Regions from separate parts of the Streptomyces sp. NBC_00016 genome, predicted to be linked through region 2. Evidence: riboswitches for the same ligand, from Rfam matches in the RefSeq annotation. Region 2 holds a riboswitch; the other holds the start of a gene.
The links. A riboswitch is a leader RNA that binds a small molecule or an ion and turns the genes downstream of it on or off. The one in region 2 is predicted to bind glycine.

Region 1 (9,211 bases), 4.8 Mb from region 2:
CGCGCATCGCCATCCTGGCCGCGGTGACCGCCTTCACCGAGGCCATGCCGTTGCGCTCGATGCACGGGATCTGGACCAGGCCGCCCACGGGGTCGCAGGTCAGGCCGAGGTTGTGTTCCATGCCGATCTCGGCCGCGTTCTCGACCTGCTCGGGGGAGCCGCCGAGGACCTCGGCCAGCGCGCCCGCCGCCATCGAGCAGGCCGAGCCGACCTCGCCCTGGCAGCCGACCTCGGCGCCGGAGATGGAGGCGTTCTCCTTGAAGAGCATGCCGATCGCGCCGGCCGCGAGCAGGAAGCGGACCACCCCGTCCTCATCGGCGCCCGGCACGAAGTTCACGTAGTAGTGCAGGACCGCCGGGATGATGCCGGCCGCGCCGTTGGTGGGGGCCGTCACCACCCTGCCGCCGGCCGCGTTCTCCTCGTTCACCGCCATCGCGTACAGCGTGATCCACTCCATGGAGAGCGCCAACGGGTCGCCCTCCGCCCGCAGTTGACGCGCCGTCATGGCAGCCCGACGGCGGACCCGCAAGCCGCCCGGCAGGATGCCCTCGCGGGACATGCCCCGGGACACGCAGGCCTGCATCACCCGCCAGATCTCCAGCAGCCCGTCCCGGATCTCGTCCTCGGTGCGCCAGGCGCGCTCGTTCTCCAGCATCAGCGAGGAGATCGACAGGCCGGTCTCCTTCGCCAGCCGCAGCAGCTCGTCGCCCGTGCGGAAGGGGTACTTCAGGACCGTGTCGTCGAGCTTGATGCGGTCCGCGCCGACCGCGTCCTCGTCCACGACGAAGCCGCCGCCGACCGAGTAGTACGTCTTCGCCAGCAGCTCGGCGCCCTGGGCGTCGTGGGCCCATATCGTCATGCCGTTGGCGTGGTACGGGAGGGCCTTGCGGCGGTGCAGGACCAGGTCCTCGTCGAAGGAGAACGGGATCTCGTGCGAGCCCAGCAGCCGCAGCCGGCCGGAACCCCTGATCTGCTCCACCCGGTCGTCCGCGCCCTCCACGTCCACCGTGCGCGGCGAGGAGCCCTCCAGGCCGAGCAGCACCGCCTTCGGCGTGCCGTGGCCGTGGCCGGTCGCACCGAGCGAGCCGTACAGCTCGCAGCGCACCGACGCGACGGAATCCAGTAGGCCCTCGCCCCGCAGCCGCCGGGCGAACATGCGGGCCGCGCGCATCGGGCCGACCGTGTGGGAGCTGGACGGGCCGATGCCGATCGAGAACAGGTCGAAGACCGAGATGGCCACGGGGGAACTCCTCAATGCAGGGTGGTGCGGGGTGCCGCCCACACCTCTCAGTGTGCGCGGCACCCGGGAAAAGGAACTACTTGCTCAGACCGGGATACAGCGGGTGCTTGTCGGCGAGGGCCGTGACCCGGGCCTTGAGCGCCGCCGCTTCGGCCGCCGCGAAGGGGGACGGCGCCTTCAGCGTCTCGGCGATCACGTCCGCGACCTCGGCGAAGTCCTCGGCGGTGAAGCCGCGGGTCGCGAGGGCGGGCGTGCCGATCCGCAGTCCGGAGGTGACCATCGGGGGGCGCGGGTCGTTCGGGACCGCGTTGCGGTTGACCGTGATGCCGACCTCGTGGAGCCGGTCCTCGGCCTGCTGACCGTCCAGCTCGGACTCGCGCAGGTCGACCAGGATCAGGTGCACGTCGGTGCCGCCGGACAGGACGTTCACGCCGGCCGCGCGGGCGTCCGGCGCGGTCAGGCGCTCGGCGAGGATCTTCGCGCCCTCGACCGTGCGGGCCTGACGCTCCTTGAAGTCCTCGCTCGCCGCGACCTTGAAGGAGACCGCCTTGGCCGCGATCACGTGCTCCAGGGGACCGCCCTGGAAGCCCGGGAAGACGGACGAGTTCAGCTTCTTCGCGAACTCCTTCTTCGCGAGGATGATGCCGCCGCGGGGGCCGCCCAGCGTCTTGTGGGTGGTGGACGTGACGACGTCGGCGTACTCCACCGGGTTCGGGTGGAGACCGGCCGCGACCAGACCCGCGAAGTGCGCCATGTCGACCCACAGGAAGGCCTCGACCTCGTCCGCGATCCGGCGGAACTCCGCGAAGTCCAGCTGCCGCGGGTACGCCGACCAGCCCGCGATGATCACCTTCGGGCGGTGCTCCTTGGCGAGCCGCTCGACCTCGGCCATGTCGACCAGGCCGGCGTCGTCGACGTGGTAGGCGACCACGTCGAACTGCTTGCCGGAGAAGTTCAGCCGCATGCCGTGGGTCAGGTGACCGCCGTGCGCCAGGTCCAGGCCGAGGATCGTGTCGCCGGGCTGGGCCATCGCGAACAGGGCGGCCTGGTTGGCGGAGGCGCCCGAGTGGGGCTGGACGTTGGCGTACTCGGCGCCGAACAGCTCCTTGATCCGGTCGATCGCGATCTGCTCGGCCACGTCGACGTGCTCGCAGCCGCCGTAGTAGCGGCGGCCCGGGTAGCCCTCGGCGTACTTGTTGGTCAGGACCGAGCCCTGCGCCTCCATCACCGCGAGCGGAGCGAAGTTCTCCGAGGCGATCATCTCGAGCGTGGACTGCTGGCGGTTCAGCTCGGCGTCGACCGCGGCGGCGATCTCCGGGTCGAGCTCGTGCAGGGGCGTGTTCAGGACGGACATGCGTCTACGACTCCTCAGCCGGCGGTGAAGGCGGTGTATTCGTCGGCGGAGAGCAGGTCGTCCTGCTCGCCCGCCGTGCGTACCTTGAACAGCCATCCGCCCTCGAAGGGGGCGGAGTTCACCAGCGCCGGGTCGTCGACGACGTCCTGGTTGACCTCGACGATCTCACCGGAGACCGGCGCGTACAGCTCGCTGACCGACTTGGTCGACTCCAGCTCGCCGCAGGTCTCGCCCGCGGTCACCGTGTCACCGACCTCCGGGAGCTGTACGAAGACCACGTCGCCGAGCGCGTTGGCCGCGTGCTCCGTGATGCCGACCGTCGAGACGCCGTCCTCGGCGACCGACAGCCACTCGTGCTCCTTGCTGTAGCGCAGCTGCTGGGGGTTGCTCATGGCTTGAATTCTCCTGTACGCGGGAGGGTGCTGGTGAATGGGGGAGTGCTGGAAACGCACGTGAGCAGCGGAAATGTGCGCGGGGTCACGTACGGGCGGGCGTCAACGCGCCCAGTGTCTACTTCTGGCGCTTGTAGAACGGCAGCGCCACGACCTCGTACGGCTCGTGGCTGCCTCGGATGTCCACGCCGACGCCCGTGGTCCCCGGCGCCGCGTGCGCGGCGTCGACGTACGCCATCGCGAGCGGCTTGCCGAGGGTGGGGGAGGGGGCGCCGGACGTGACCTCGCCGATCACCTCGCCGCCGGCGACGACGGCGAACCCGGCGCGCGGGACCCTACGGCCCTCGGCGACCAGGCCGACGAGGACGCGCGGGGGCTGCGAGGCGGCGCGCTCGGCGGCCGCCTCCAGGGCCGTACGCCCGACGAAGTCGCCGTCCTTGTCGAACTTCACCACCCGGCCGAGCCCCGCGTCGAACGGGGTGAGGGAGGTGCTCAGCTCGTGCCCGTACAGCGGCATGCCCGCCTCCAGGCGCAGCGTGTCCCGGCAGGACAGACCGCAGGGCACCAGTCCGACGCCCTCGCCGGCCTTGGTCAGCGCCTGCCACAGCTCCACGGCGTCATCCGGCCGGACGAACAGTTCGAAGCCGTCCTCGCCGGTGTAGCCGGTGCGTGCGATCAGGGCGGGGACGCCGGCGACGGTTCCGGGCAGACCGGCGTAGTACTTCAGGCCGTCCAGGTCGGCGTCGGTGACGGCGGCGAGGATGCCGGGGGACTCGGGGCCCTGCACGGCGATCAGCGCGTAGGCGTCGCGATCGTCGCGGACCTCCGCGTCGAAGCCCTCGGCGCGCTCGGTCAGCGCGTCCAGCACGACCTGCGCGTTGGAGGCGTTGGCCACCACCATGAACTCGGTGTCGGCCAGCCGGTAGACGATCAGGTCGTCCAGGATGCCGCCGTCCGGCCGGCAGATCATCGTGTAGCGGGCGCGGCCGTTCCTGACCGCCCCGATGTTGCCCACCAGGGCGAAGTCGAGAAGGGCGGCGGCCTGCGGGCCGGTGACGGTGATCTCACCCATGTGCGACAGGTCGAAGAGCCCGGCCCTGGTGCGGACGGCGTGGTGCTCGTCGCGCTCGGAGCCGTAGCGCAGGGGCATGTCCCAGCCGGCGAAGTCGGTCATCGTCGCGCCGAGCGCGCGATGCACCGCGTCGAGGGCGGTGTGGCGCTGTTCGGCGGTCTGGGCGGATGCGGGGTCGGTACTGCTCATCGGGCGTTCGTCTCCCAAGGCATGACGGCACGGCGAGGTCGTTCCTCCCCATCTGTCATCGGAACCTGAGAGGTTCGCCATGACGCCCCGCACGGGATCGGTCATGACTTGCACCTTGGGTGGAGCCACTGGAGACAGCGGCCCGCTTTTCAGATGTGCCTCGCCCGCGCGGTAACGGGGCCTGAGAGATTCAAGGGAGGGACTTGCTCCTTCGGCGCCCCAGCGAAGCTGCTGCTGAGGACTCTCCCGCGCGGATTCAAACGGCCGGTATGCAGTTGGCGCGGCCATCATTGCACGGCTCGCCCCGATCACGGCAGGCCGCATCTGTAACCGGCTTGTGTCGGTACGCGCACGAAATCGCCGGGCGTGGCGCATTACCTTCTCTTTACGCTCGGTGGGGATGAGGACACCATCTGACCCCAGGGGAGGACGATCACGGTGAACAGGACGACCAGGGCGAGGTCCACGGCATTCGCGACCGGCTCGGGGATCGCGCTGCCCGCGCAGCCCGTCGCCCCGGCCCGGGAGGCGTGCGGCCCGCAGTCGGCGCCCGTCGTCCGTGACCTGCGCGAACGGGCCGGCCGCAGCCCGCACGGCCTGCTCTTCGGTCCCCGTGACCTGGTCGTGGTCACGGGTCTGCCCGGCAGCGGCAAGTCCACCCTCATGCGGCGGACCGTGCAGGGCATCCGCGTCGACTCCCAGGACACCCGGGACCGCTGGGACGCCCGCGCCCCCCGCTTCCTGCCCTACGGCCTCTACCGCCCCCTCGTCCGGCTCGCCCACTACGCAGGGCTGCGCCGGGCGCTGCGCAGCGGCGAGGGCGTCGTCGTGCACGACTGCGGCACCCAGGCCTGGGTCCGTGACTGGCTGGCCCGCGAGGCCCGCCGCCGCGGCGGCACCCTCCACCTGCTGCTGCTGGACGTCGGCGCGGACACGGCTCTGGAGGGGCAGCGCGAGCGCGGCCGGGGCGTCTCCCGGTACGCGTTCCTGCGCCACCGCCACGCCGCCGCCCGGCTGGCGCGCTCGGTGGAGAAGGGGCGGCTGCCCCAGGGCTGCGGCTCGGCGGTGCTGCTCGACCGCGCGGCGGCCGACACGCTGCGCCGCATCGGATTCACGGGCTGAGGGCTCGGGTGCGGCCCCCGGTACCCGCTAGCCTTTCAGCCACAGCGAAGTGAGCGGTTCTCAGCAGGCGGTAGGCAGATGGATTTCCCCCCGGCGAACTTTCCGACGGACTTCTCCGCGGACTTTCCGGCGCAGGCACACCCCCATCCGCACGGCGGATGGCCCGGCAACGAGCTGGAGGAGGTGCTCTCCGTCTCCCTCGGCGTGCCGGGAGCCGGCGGCCGGATCGTCGAGGTGCTCGGACGCAGCTTCGTCTGGGTGCCGCTGCCCGGCGGCGGCGGCCCGCACAGCGGCCCCCTCGACCTGCCCACGATGGAGATCGAGGGCCAGGTGTACGTGCCGGTCTTCAGCTCCGAGGAGCAGTTCCGGCAGGTCGTCGGATCGCATATGTCGTTCACGATCGCGCCGGCGGTGGAGTTCGCCCGGGGGCTGCCCCCGCAGGTGGGCATCCTGGTGAACCCGGACGGCGTGGTCGGTGTCCCGCTGCCCCCGCCCGCCGTGGCCGAGCTCTGCCGGGCGGGCCGCACCCCGCTGGACGGCACCGCGGCCGGCGGCCGGGTCCGCCTCTACGAGCCCGACTGGCAGGACGACCCGATCGACTTCCTGGCCGCGGCCTCGGCCGAGTTCGAGGCCACGGGCGTGGTCCGCACGGCCCGCCGCTGCCTGGCCGCCATCGAGACGGCGGACCCGGTGATGTTCGTGGGCGTGGAACTCTCCCAGTCGGAAGGCGACCTGAGGGCACTGCCGCTGGAGGCTCTGGGCAGGGCTCTGGGCAGGACCGCGGCCCCGTGGCCGGTCAACCTGGTCCTCCTGGACGTCGCACAGGACCCGGTGGGCGACTGGCTGAGGGCCCGCGTCCGCCCCTTCTACACGAGGGACCGGTGAAGCCACCCGAAGGGCGCGGGGCCGTGTCCGTAGGCGGCTCCGCCGCCGGGCGCGCCCGGCCGCACACGATCCGCAGCCCGAAGATCACAGCGGGCCTCGAGCCCTCAACGGCCGGACCGGCGGAGCGCCTAAGCTGGACTCCGACGCGGGGCAACTTCTCGAAGGGGCGATAAAAAGTGAGCGCTGGCACTGCCGCGACCGGCTCGGTCGAGCACATGCTGCGCCAGGTCACGCCCGGGCGCTACGACGCCTACGAGGCGCTCCTGCGCGCGCTCGCGACCCCCTCCTCCGGCCAGGTCTGGATGCTGCTGTGGCACGGCCAGGCCGGCTCCCCGGACGCCCAGTACGGAAACATGGAGGTCGAAGGACACGGCTACGCCCCCTGCGTCACCTCCGCACAGGAGCTCAGCGCGAGTGGCTGGAACAGGTCGTACGAGGTGGTCGACGGGCTGGACGTGGCCCGCACCCTCTACCCCGACCACTACGGCCTCTGGCTGAACCCGCACGCCCCCGGCGGCGGGGTCGGCATCCCGTGGCTGGATCTGCGCCGGATCGCCACCGGCCTGGAGCGCCAGCCGGCCGGGCCGCTGCGGCTGTCCGAACCGGGCATCGAGATCCCGCAGTTCTACGCCCTGCTCGCGCAGAACGCCCACCGTACCCCGGCGGTCCGCGCGTTGCGCCGCGCCTGGGTGCAGCCGGCGCTCGGTGCGCCCTATCTGGCCATCGGGCTCGACGTGTACGACTCCTCCCCGCCGGCCGTGGACGCCGTACGGGCGATGATGCAGCAGTCCATCGGAGCCGTGCCGGACGGGCTGCCGGTGTCGACGGTCGCCATGACGGACGAGTACGACCCCGTCGTGATGTGGATGCGTGCCACCGCCCGGCCCTTCTACGACCGTGAGGCGCACGCACCCGCCCCGGCCCAGGCTCCCGCCGGCGGCTACGGCTATCCGCCCACCGGACGTTACTGACCCCCGGCACGAGTTCGCCATAAAGTGGAGACCGGACTTCTTCGCGCGTAGATGAAGGCGATTGGTCCGTTTTTCCACCGTTCTGCCCCAATAAGCCACTGTCCGGGGGGCGTTACCCGCCGTCCGGATAACGGAACCCCACTACCCGGATCACGTTTACGCATCCATTCACTGCCAAGTCTGGCAACAGATCGCCAAAGCGTTGAAGACTCCCGCTCCAGGGGACTTATCCCCTGCGTATTACGGACTGATCACGCCGCTACAGCGGCAAGTGCGGGCCGGCTACCGCCGGTTGAGAGGGGTCCCTGCCAGATGACGGCACCATTGCACGAGCCGACCGCGGAAGCGGCCCCGAGCGCGGCCGAGGAAGCGTCGGTCGCCTCCAGCGGCGCCAAGGCCGTTCAGGGCCGTTCCCTGGGCCGGATCGCCTGGGAGCGCCTCAAGCGGGACAAGCTCGCCCTCACGGGCGGCGTCGTCGTGCTCGTCCTGGTCGTGGTCGCGCTCCTCGCGCCGGTCATCACCGGGCTGCTCGGGCAGGACCCGAACGAGTACCACGAGAACCTCATCGACCCGCTCTTCGGCACGCCCACGGGCTCCCTGGGCGGCGTCAGCGGCGACCACCTGCTCGGTGTCGAGCCGGTCAACGGCCGCGACATCTTCGCCCGCATCCTCTACGGCGCCCGGATCTCGCTGCTGGTCGGCTTCCTGTCGGCCGTGGTCGCGGTGATCCTCGGAACGGTGCTGGGCATCCTCGCCGGCTTCTTCGGCGGCTGGGTCGACTCCCTCATCAGCCGGGTGATGGACGGTCTGCTCGCCTTCCCGCAGCTGCTCTTCATCATCGCGCTGGTCTCCGTCATGCCGAACGACCTGCTCGGCCTCTCCGGTTCGAGCGTGCGTGTCTTCGTGATGATCCTGGTCATCGGCTTCTTCGGCTGGCCCTACATCGGACGCGTGGTGCGCGGCCAGACGCTCTCGCTGCGTGAGCGCGAGTACGTCGAGGCCGCCCGATCGCTGGGCGCGGGGCGGCTGTACATCCTGTTCAAGGAACTGCTGCCCAACCTGGTCGCCCCGATCGTCGTGTACACGACGATGATGATCCCCACCAACATCCTCACCGAGGCGGCGCTCAGCTTCCTGGGCGTCGGTGTCAAGCCGCCCACCGCCTCGTGGGGGCAGATGCTCTCGAGCGCGATCGACTACTACGAGTCCGACCCCATGTACATGGTGGTCCCGGGTGTGGCGATCTTCATCACCGTGCTGGCCTTCAACCTCTTCGGTGACGGCGTCCGGGACGCGCTGGACCCGAAGGCCTCGCGCTGATCCGCCCCGTCGGGGATCAGCGAGAACAGCGAGCCGCAGAACCGCCGAAACACGGCGCCCCAACCGTCCCGTGGTCTTCACACGGGGTATCTCTCATCTATCCGGAGGATCCGAGATCGTGACTACCCAACGCACCTCAGGGCGGCGGAAGCAGGCATTTGCCGCTGCTGCCGCGGTCGCCGCGCTGCTGACCACGGCGGCGTGCGGCGGCGGTGGAGACGACGGCGACAAGGGCTCGAGCTCCGGTGCCGCCGGCTTCGACGCCGCGAACAACAAGGTCGCCCAGGCCTCCGCCGCCAAGAAGGGCGGCACGCTGAAGTTCGGTGCCGCGCAGGATGCCGACTCGTGGGACACCACGCGTGGCTACTACGGCATGATGTGGAACTTCGCGCGCTACTACAGCCGTCAGCTCGTCACCAACAAGGCCGAGCCGGGCGCTGCGGGCGCCGAGGTCACTCCGGACCTCGCCACCGAGACCGCGAAGGTCACGGACGACGGCAAGACCTACACGTACACCCTGCGTGACGGCATCACGTGGGAGGACGGCAAGGCGATCACGTCCAAGGACGTGAAGTACGGCATCGAGCGCGTGTGGGCGCAGGACGTGCTGTCCGGCGGTCCGACGTACCTGAAGGACGTGCTGGACCCCAAGGGCGAGTACAAGGG
Region 2 (9,211 bases):
TGGAACGGCTGCTGTCCTTCTGGAAGGGCAAGCTGTTCGTCCTGACCCTGCTCGGGTTCGCCGCCACCGACTTCCTGATCACGATCACCCTGTCCGCGGCGGACGCCTCGACCCACCTGGTCGAGAACCCGCACCTGACCAGCACCCTGCACGACCGGCAGATGGTGATCACGCTCGTCCTCGTCGCCCTGCTGGGAGCGGTGTTCCTCAAGGGGTTCCTGGAGGCCATCGGCGTCGCGGTCGCGCTGGTCGTCGTCTATCTCGGTCTGAACGTCGTCGTCGTGGCCGTCGGCCTGTGGCATGTGATCACCGAGGGCCATGTGGTCACCGACTGGGCCGACGCGCTGACCGCCGAACACGGCAACGTGTTCGCGATGATCGGTGTCTCCCTGCTGGTCTTCCCCAAGCTCGCGCTGGGCCTGTCCGGTTTCGAGACCGGCGTGGCGGTCATGCCGCACGTCCAGGGCGACCCTGACGACACCGCGGAGCACCCCAGGGGCCGCATCCGGGACACCAAGAAGCTGCTGACGACCGCCGCCCTGATCATGAGCGTCTTCCTGATCGCCACCAGCTTCATCACCACGGTGCTGATCCCGGAGAGGGAGTTCGAGTCCGGCGGCCAGGCCAACGGGCGCGCCCTCGCGTATCTCGCCCACGAGTACCTGGGCAACGCCTTCGGCACGGTGTACGACGTGTCGACGATCGCCATCCTGTGGTTCGCCGGCGCCTCCGCGATGGCCGGGCTGCTCAACCTGATGCCGCGCTACCTCCCCCGCTACGGCATGGCCCCGCACTGGGCCCGCGCCGTCCGCCCCATGGTCATCGTCTTCACCCTCGTCGCCTTCCTGGTCACCTGGATCTTCGACGCCGACGTCGACGCCCAGGGCGGCGCCTACGCCACCGGCGTACTGGTCCTGATGTCCTCGGCGGCGATCGCGGTGACCATCGCCGCCCGCCGCGCCCGGCAGCGGGGCTGGACGGTCGGCTTCGCCGCGATCTCGGCCGTCCTGCTCTACGTGACCGTCGTGAACGTCATCGAGCGCCCCGACGGCGTCAAGATCGGCGCCTGCTTCATCGCGGGCATCATCCTGGTCTCGCTGCTGTCCCGGCTGGCCCGAGCCTTCGAGCTCCGGGTGACCAGCGTGACGCTGGACCCGATGGCGGAACGTTTCATCCGGGACATGGCCAGCCGCAAGATACGGTTCATCGCCAACGAGCCCGACCAACGCGACAAGGCCGAGTACCGCGACAAGATCGAACAGATCCGGCAGGACAATGACATCCCGGGGGAGGATTTCGTCTTCGTCGAGGTCACCGTCGTCGACCCCTCCGAGTTCGAGTCCGGCCTGACCGTACGCGGCGAGGTGCTGCACGGCCGCTACCGCGTCCTGACCCTGGAGTCCTCCTCCATCTCCAACGCCCTGGCCGCGCTGCTGCTGAACACCCGTGACTCCACCGGCTGCATCCCGCACATCTACTTCGAGTGGACCGAGGGCAACCCCTTCGCCAACTTCCTGCGCTTCTTCCTGTTCGGCCAGGGCGAGGTCGCCCCGGTCACCCGGGAGGTCCTGCGCGAGGCCGAACCGGACCGCGACCGCCGCCCCCGCGTCCACACCGGCTGACCCGTCCCGGGCGTTTCGTCCCGGGACGAAACGAAGAGCTCCGACCCGACCCTCCCGACGCCGCCAGGACGACGCATACCCGCACATAACCCGCATAAGGCGACCCGCGGCCTACCGTTGACGCTCATGAGCCTGAGCATCCGCAACCAACTCCCCGGCACCGTCACCGCCGTCCGCCCCGGCGAGGTGATGGCCACCGTCAAGATCCGTCTGGACGGCGGCCAGGACCTCACGGCGGCCATCACGCTGGAGGCCGTGAACCAGCTCGCCCTGGCCGCGGGCACCGCCGTCCGCGCCCTGGTGAAGTCGACGGAGGTCTCCCTGGCCACCGGCCGGGTCGACGGCCTCTCGATCCGCAACCAGCTCACCGGCACGATCACCGGCCTGGTGACGGGCGAGGTCATGGCCTCGGTGAAGGTCTCCATGGACGGGGGCGAACTCACCTCGGTGATCACCAAGGAAGCAGCCACCGACCTCGGCCTCTTCGTCGGCTCCGACGTCATCGCGCTGATCAAGGCGACCGAGGTGTCCCTGGCGACGGCCTAGCACGCGTGAGGGCCCCCGCCCGGAACGGACGGGGGCCCTCACGCACCGGCTCAGTCCTCGTACGCGTCCAGCGGCGGGCACGAGCAGACCAGGTTCCGGTCGCCGAAGGCCTGGTCGATCCGGCGCACCGGCGGCCAGTACTTGTCGGCGGCCGACACACCGGCCGGGAAGACGGCCTCCTCACGCGTGTACGCGTGCTCCCACTCCCCGCCCAGCGCGGCCGCGGTGTGCGGGGCACCGTGCAGCGGGTTGTCCTCGGCCGGCCATGCGCCCGCCCCGACCTTCTCGATCTCCGCACGGATGGCGATCATCGCCTCACAGAAACGGTCGATCTCGATCAGGTCCTCGGACTCGGTCGGTTCGATCATCAGCGTCCCGGCCACCGGGAACGACATCGTCGGCGCGTGGAACCCGTAGTCGATGAGCCGCTTGGCGACGTCGTCGACGCTCACGCCGGTCGCCTTGGTCAGCGGCCGCAGGTCGATGATGCACTCGTGCGCGACCAGCCCGCCCGGCCCGTTGTAGAGCACCGGGTAGTGCGGCTCCAGCCGCTTGGCGATGTAGTTGGCGCTCAGCACGGCCACCTGCGTGGCCCGCTTGAGCCCCTCGCCGCCCATGAGCCGCACATACGCCCACGAGATCGGCAGTATCCCGGCGGAACCCCAGGGAGCCGCGGAGATCGGCCCCACCCCGGTCTCCGGCCCGGCGGCGGGCTGCAGCGGGTGGTTCGGCAGATACGGCGCCAGGTGCGACCGTACGGCGACCGGTCCGACGCCCGGGCCGCCGCCGCCGTGCGGGATGCAGAACGTCTTGTGCAGGTTCAGGTGCGAGACGTCCCCACCGAAGTGCCCCGGCTTGGCGAGACCGACGAGCGCGTTGAGGTTGGCGCCGTCGACGTACACCTGCCCGCCCGCCTCGTGCACCTGGGCGCAGATGTCGGCGACGTGCTCCTCGAACACCCCGTGCGTCGACGGGTAGGTGATCATCAGCACCGACAGCTCGTCCCGGTGCCGCTCGATCTTCGCCCGCAGGTCCTCGACGTCGATCTCGCCGTCCTCGGCGGTCTTCACGACGACGACCTTCATGCCCGCCATCACGGCACTGGCCGCGTTCGTGCCGTGCGCGGAGGACGGGATGAGGCACACGGTCCGCTGCTCGTCGCCGTTGCCCCGGTGGTACCCGCGGACGGCGAGCAGCCCGGCCAGCTCGCCCTGCGACCCGGCGTTCGGCTGGAGCGACACCTTGTCGTACCCGGTGACCTCGGCGAGCCGCTCCTCCAGCTCGCGGATGAGCGTCAGATAGCCCTCCGCCTGCTCGGCCGGCGCGAAGGGGTGCAGCTGCCCGAACTCGGGCCAGGTGACCGGCTCCATCTCGGTGGTCGCGTTGAGCTTCATGGTGCAGGAGCCCAGCGGGATCATGCCCCGGTCCAGCGCGTAGTCCCGGTCCGCGAGCCTGCGCAGGTAGCGCAGCATCGCGGTCTCGGAACGGTGCTGGTGGAAGACGGGATGCGTCAGCACCGCGTCGGACCGCAGCAGCCCGGCGGGCAGGGAGTCGGCGGTGGCCGCGTCGAGCGCCTCGATGTCGCCGTCCACCCCGAAGGCGGCCCAGACGGCGGACACCTGCGCCCGCGCGGTCGTCTCGTCGCAGGCGATCGACACCTGGTCGGCGTCGACGAGGTGCAGGTTGACCCCGCGCTCCCGCGCGGCGGCGACGACCTCGGCGGCCTTCGCCGGCACCCGTACGGTCAGCGTGTCGAAGTACGACCCGTGCACGACCTCGACACCACCGGCCTCGAGCCCGGCGGCGAGGATGGAGGCGTACCGGTGCGTGCGCCGGGCGATCGCCCGCAGCCCGTCGGGACCGTGATAGACGGCGTACATCCCCGCCATCACCGCCAGCAGCACCTGCGCCGTGCAGATGTTGCTGGTGGCCTTCTCGCGCCGGATGTGCTGCTCACGCGTCTGGAGCGCGAGCCGGTAGGCCTTGTGCCCGTCGGCGTCCACCGACACGCCCACCAGCCGCCCGGGCAGGCTGCGCGCGAACTGCTCGCGGACGGCCATGTAACCGGCGTGCGGCCCGCCGAAGCCCATCGGCACGCCGAACCGCTGCGTCGTTCCGACGGCGATGTCCGCCCCCAACTCGCCCGGCGACTTCAGCAGCGTCAGCGCGAGCAGATCCGCGGCGACGGTGACGAGCGCGCCGAGCCCGTGCGCCTGGTCGACGAGCGCCTTGAGGTCACGTACGGCACCGGAGGCGCCGGGGTACTGGACGAGCACGCCGTTGATCTCCCGCGCGGCGATCTCCGCCGGGATCCCGTCGCTCAGGTCGGCGACGACGATCTCCACGCCTGTCGGCTCGGCGCGGGTCTCGATCACGGCGATGGTCTGCGGCAGCGCGTCCGCGTCGATGAGGAAGAGGCCCTTCTTGTTCTTCCCCATGCGCCGGGACAGCGCCATCGCCTCGGCGGCCGCCGTGCCCTCGTCGAGCAGCGACGCACCGGAGGTCGGCAGCCCGGTGAGGTCGGCGACGACGGTCTGGAAGTTCAGCAGCGCCTCGAGCCGGCCCTGGGAGATCTCCGGCTGGTACGGCGTGTAGGCCGTGTACCAGGCCGGGTTCTCCATGACGTTGCGCAGGATGACGGGCGGCGTGAACGTCCCGTAGTAGCCGAGGCCGATCATCGAGTCGAGGACCTGGTTGCGGTCGGCCAGCGAGCGCAGCTCGGCCAGCACCTCGGCCTCGGTGCGCGCGCCCGGCAGGTCCAGCGCGTCGGCGTTCTTGATCACATCCGGGACCGCTGCGGCGGTGAGCTCGTCGAGCGAGCCGTAGCCGACCTGTGCGAGCATCTTGGCCCGCGCTTCGAGGTCGGGCCCGATGTGGCGCTGTTCGAAGGGGATTCCCTGCTCGAGCTCTGTGAGCGGAATGCGGTGGGCGGTCATTACGGAGGCCTCCTGGTCTGACACGACCTTCGAGGGTCACCACGGTGGGTACCCGGACGGCCTCCCCCTCTGTCATCTCAACCTGAGAGCTTCACCGGGCCGCCCGAGGGCACCCGGCTTTCACCGTCGGTGAGAGCGGAAGCCGTCGACGCCGTCGGCAACCGCCCTGCTTTCCAGAGTGACCTCGTCCGTGCGGTACGTGAGCCTGAGAGATTCCGGGGAGGATTTGCTCCTTCGGCGCCTCCGGTGATGTCCGGAGGACTCTCCCGCGCGGTGTCAGCAGCCGTTGTCAGACTACCAGCGGGGTCAACGAGACTCGCTCGAGTGGCCGCTCATCCCAATGTGCTCTTTTGTAGTGCTTACGGATGAGTTGCGACCAAGTGGAGGGCCCGTGCAGACCGACATCGATCCGCGCAACCTGATCGGCCGCAAGGCGTTCGACCGCAACGGCACCAAGATCGGCACGGTCGACGAGGTCTATCTCGACGACGCCACCGGAGTTCCGGAGTGGGCGGCCATACGCACCGGTCTGTTCTCCCGCGACGCCTTCGTCCCCCTGGAGCCCAGCCAACTGGTCGAGGGCACCCTGCGCATCCCCTTCGAACGGGCCCTGATCAAGGACGCTCCCGACTTCGGCGTGGGTCGCCACCTCTCCCCCGAACAGGAGCTCCAGCTCTACCACCACTACGGCCTCGACGTGGGCGCCGCTCCCCCGCTCCCCGACCGCGACTTCGGCCGACTGGCGGGTACGGACGACAGCTGAACCCTCTCGGCCCCTCAGCCGCAGGCCTGTAGCAGCGCCCCGAGAATCCCGGCAGGGTCGTACAGCGGCCGGGCGCCGTCCGTGACGGCTCTTCGGGTGCCGGCATCGACCGGATCGGTCCGCGCCCAGTGGGCGGAACCGATCACCACCGCGCCCTGCAGACCGGAGGCGGTCATATACCGCCATTCGGTGACGGACCCCCGTTCCTGGACCCGGACCACCTCCCCCAGGGCCGGCTCACGTGCCCACCCGTCGTCCTCCGCGTATCGGGCAGGCGCCGTCGACAACACCACGAGGTCCACATCCGAGTCGGGACGCGCGGCCCCGCGCGCAAAGGACCCGACGAGCAGCAGCCCCACCACGTCGCTCCGGTTCCCCGCCCACCGGGTGACCCGGTCCACCACCCGGCCCATCTCCGCTTCGCGCTCCGGCGACGCCCCCGCCGGGTCCGCGAACTGGCCTCCGTGCAGCTTCATGCAGCTCCCCATCCGTCACCGGTGTCGCCTCTCGGGACACCGCCACCGCTCCGACGCACCCCACACTTCGAACCGCTTCACTCTGTGTAACTGATCCGCCTCACGCGGAGTTCCCGGACTCCACCCCCGACGGCTTCGCCTCCGGACGCGGCGCTCCCGCCGCCGTTCCGCCACCGTCGTCCTCAGGTCTTCGTCGCACCAACGGCAACGGATCCGCCGGCTCCAGCCCCGGATCGTCGGTCCTGAAGGTACGCACCCGTCCCGGCTCCGACTCGGGCGTCTCGAACCGCACGGTGACCCGGCCCAGCCCGCTGCCCTGCACCCAACCGTGTCCGAGCTCGGCATGCCGCACGTCGTGTCCTGGGCGCCACTGGCGCTCGACCGGTACCGGCACCTCGCCGACGGGCTCGTCCGCGAGTTCCTCCTCGGACCCGTCCGCCCGGTCCTCGGCGGCCTGCGCGAACAGATCCTCCTGCGTGAAGTCCGCCAGCCCGCTGACGCCCACCCCGAGCAGCCGCACCCCGCCCGTCGTGTCCACCGAGTCCAGCAACCGGGCCGCCGCCTCCCGGACCACCGCCGGATCATCGGTGGGCCCGCGCAGGGTCTCGGACCGGGTGAGCGTGGAGAAGTCGTACCGCCGCACCTTCAGCACGATGGTCCGCCCCGACAGACCGGCCCCCCGCAGCCTGCGCACACACCGGTCCGCGAGCCGCTGCACCTCCAGCTCCACCCGGACCCGGTCGTGGATGTCCACGTCGTACGTGTCCTCGACCGACACCGACTTGGTCTCCCGCTCCGCCACCACGGGCCGGTCGTCGCGGGCCAGCGCCATGGCGTACAGCGCGTGCCCGTGCGCCTTGCCCAGCAGCCGCACCAGCTCGTCCTCACCCGCCTCGGCGATCTCGTCGATCGTGGTGATCCCGGCCCGGCGCAGATGGTCCCCCGTCGCCGGGCCGACCCCCGGCAGGGTCCGCACCGACAGCGGCCCGAGCAGGGCCCGCTCGGTCCCCGGCTCGATGAGCACCAGCCCGTCGGGCTTCGCCTGCTCCGAGGCGATCTTCGCCAGCATCTTGCAGGAAGCCAGGCCCACCGAACCCGTGAGCCCGGTGACGGCCCGTATGTCCGCGCGCAGCCTGATCCCCGCCAGCCGCGCCGACTCGCTGTCCCAGGCCGCTCCCCCGGCATCCAGGTCGACGAAGGCCTCGTCCAGACTCAGCGGCTCCACCAGCGGCGACAGCGCCCGCAGCAGCCCCATGACCTGCTCGCTGATCGACCGGTAGAACGCGAAGCGCGGGACCAGATACGCGGCGTTCGGAGCCCGTCGGCGCGCCTGGGCCATGGGCATCGCCGAGTGCACTCCGAAGACCCGCGCCTCGTAGGAGGCGGTCGCGACCACTCCACGGGGCCCCAGACCCCCCACGACCACGGCTTTCCCGCGCAGGCTCGGCTTGGACGCCTGCTCCGCCTGGGCGAAGAAGGCATCCATGTCGAGATGCAGGATCGTGGGCGCGTTTCTCACATGTCCGATGCTGCACCACGCCACTGACAATGACGTCGTACAGCCGCCCCCAGCGCCCCAGGAGGGGTGTCGGGTGTCAGACCGCCCGGTTGCGCCGACGGGCCAGTTCGTCCGCCGGATTGTGCCCGACGAGCGTCTCCCCGGTGTCGACACGCTCCCCGTGCAACTGCGACAGCGCGCTCTCGACGTCCCGCCACACCACGCCCACAGCGATCCCGAAGATGCCCTGACCGCCCTGGAGCAGCGCGTGGACCTCGTCCGGCGAGGTGCACTCGTAGACCGTGGCGCCGTCGCTCATCAGCGTCATGCGCTCCAGGTCGCTGAACCCGCGCTCCCGCAGGTGCTGCACGGCGGTGCGGATGTTCTGCAGCGACACCCCAGTGTCGAGGAACCGCTTGACGATCTTCAGGACGACGACGTCCCGGAAGCTGTACAGACGCTGCGTGCCGGACCCGTGTGCGGGCCGCACGCTCGGCTCCACCAGCCCGGTGCGGGCCCAGTAGTCCAGTTGCCGATAGGTGATGCCGGCGGCCGCGCAGGCCGTCGGACCGCGATAGCCGATCTGCTCGGACGCCATGGACGTCGCCCCTCCGCTGCTCGGCACGGCCGCCGGTCGCTGCGGAGCGTGGTCGGCCGCGCTGCTCTGCTGGGGGTACCCCCTGCTCGAGCGTGCTGGAGAGCCCGGGGAAGGGTACGGACCGCTCCCCCCGACACCGAGTCCGGGGGCACCCCCAGCCGTACCGTCGCCGCTGCTTCTCACGCCGACCTCCGTCCTTGACCTGCCTTGTCGACGGTAGGCAGTCACCAGGGGTGCGTCAACGATCGCCACACTCGGCACGCCGAGTGATAATCACCCTGAGAGTGGTTTCCCGCACCCCGTCGCGGGGAAAGGCTAGCCGAATGCGCCGAGAAGTAGCCGTAGGACGCTCTCACTCGCCGTTGGCATTTGCCGAAAACAGGGCGGGCGTCCCCGTGCAGGACGCCCGCGTTCCGCGCATGTGCCGGCTACTGGTTGCTGGTGCCGAAGTCCTCGGGCGAGATCTGGTCGAGGAACTCGCGGAACTTCTCCACCTCGTCCTCCTGCTCGTCAGGGATGGCGATCCCCGCGTCGTCGAGGACGGTGTCACTGCCGTAGATCGGTGTCCCCGTGCGCAACGCCAGCGCTATGGCGTCCGACGGACGCGCGCTCACCTCGACCCCGCTGGCGAAGACCAGCTCCGCGTAGAAGACGCCCTCCCGCAGGTCCGTGATGCGCACCTCGGTGAGCTCCTGGCCGACGGCCTCCAGCACGTCCTTGAACAGGTCGTGGGTCAGCGGTCGCGCGGGAGCCATGCCCTGCTGGGCGAAGG

Region 1: another riboswitch for glycine. It lies ahead of gcvT (glycine cleavage system aminomethyltransferase GcvT); the one in region 2 lies ahead of gcvP (aminomethyl-transferring glycine dehydrogenase).

What each region holds. Positions count from the first base shown of each region.
Region 1 covers NZ_CP108304.1:3,291,548-3,300,758, reverse strand. The annotation lists gene OG933_RS14420 (L-serine ammonia-lyase) at 1-1,240, opposite strand, end outside; gene glyA (serine hydroxymethyltransferase) at 1,317-2,594, opposite strand; gene gcvH (glycine cleavage system protein GcvH) at 2,609-2,986, opposite strand; gene gcvT (glycine cleavage system aminomethyltransferase GcvT) at 3,105-4,247, opposite strand; glycine riboswitch at 4,407-4,506, opposite strand; gene OG933_RS14400 (AAA family ATPase) at 4,680-5,369, shown strand; gene OG933_RS14395 (enhanced serine sensitivity protein SseB) at 5,448-6,254, shown strand; gene OG933_RS14390 (enhanced serine sensitivity protein SseB C-terminal domain-containing protein) at 6,470-7,225, shown strand; gene OG933_RS14385 (ABC transporter permease) at 7,538-8,545, shown strand; gene OG933_RS14380 (ABC transporter substrate-binding protein) at 8,664-9,211, shown strand, end outside.
Region 2 covers NZ_CP108304.1:8,132,308-8,141,518, reverse strand. The annotation lists gene OG933_RS36055 (amino acid transporter) at 1-1,622, shown strand, start outside; gene OG933_RS36050 (TOBE domain-containing protein) at 1,749-2,168, shown strand; gene gcvP (aminomethyl-transferring glycine dehydrogenase) at 2,219-5,104, opposite strand; glycine riboswitch at 5,288-5,383, opposite strand; gene OG933_RS36040 (PRC-barrel domain-containing protein) at 5,496-5,867, shown strand; gene OG933_RS36035 (nucleotidyltransferase domain-containing protein) at 5,882-6,343, opposite strand; gene OG933_RS36030 (DNA polymerase IV) at 6,444-7,862, opposite strand; gene OG933_RS36025 (MerR family transcriptional regulator) at 7,939-8,622, opposite strand; gene OG933_RS36020 (bifunctional nuclease family protein) at 8,868-9,211, opposite strand, start outside.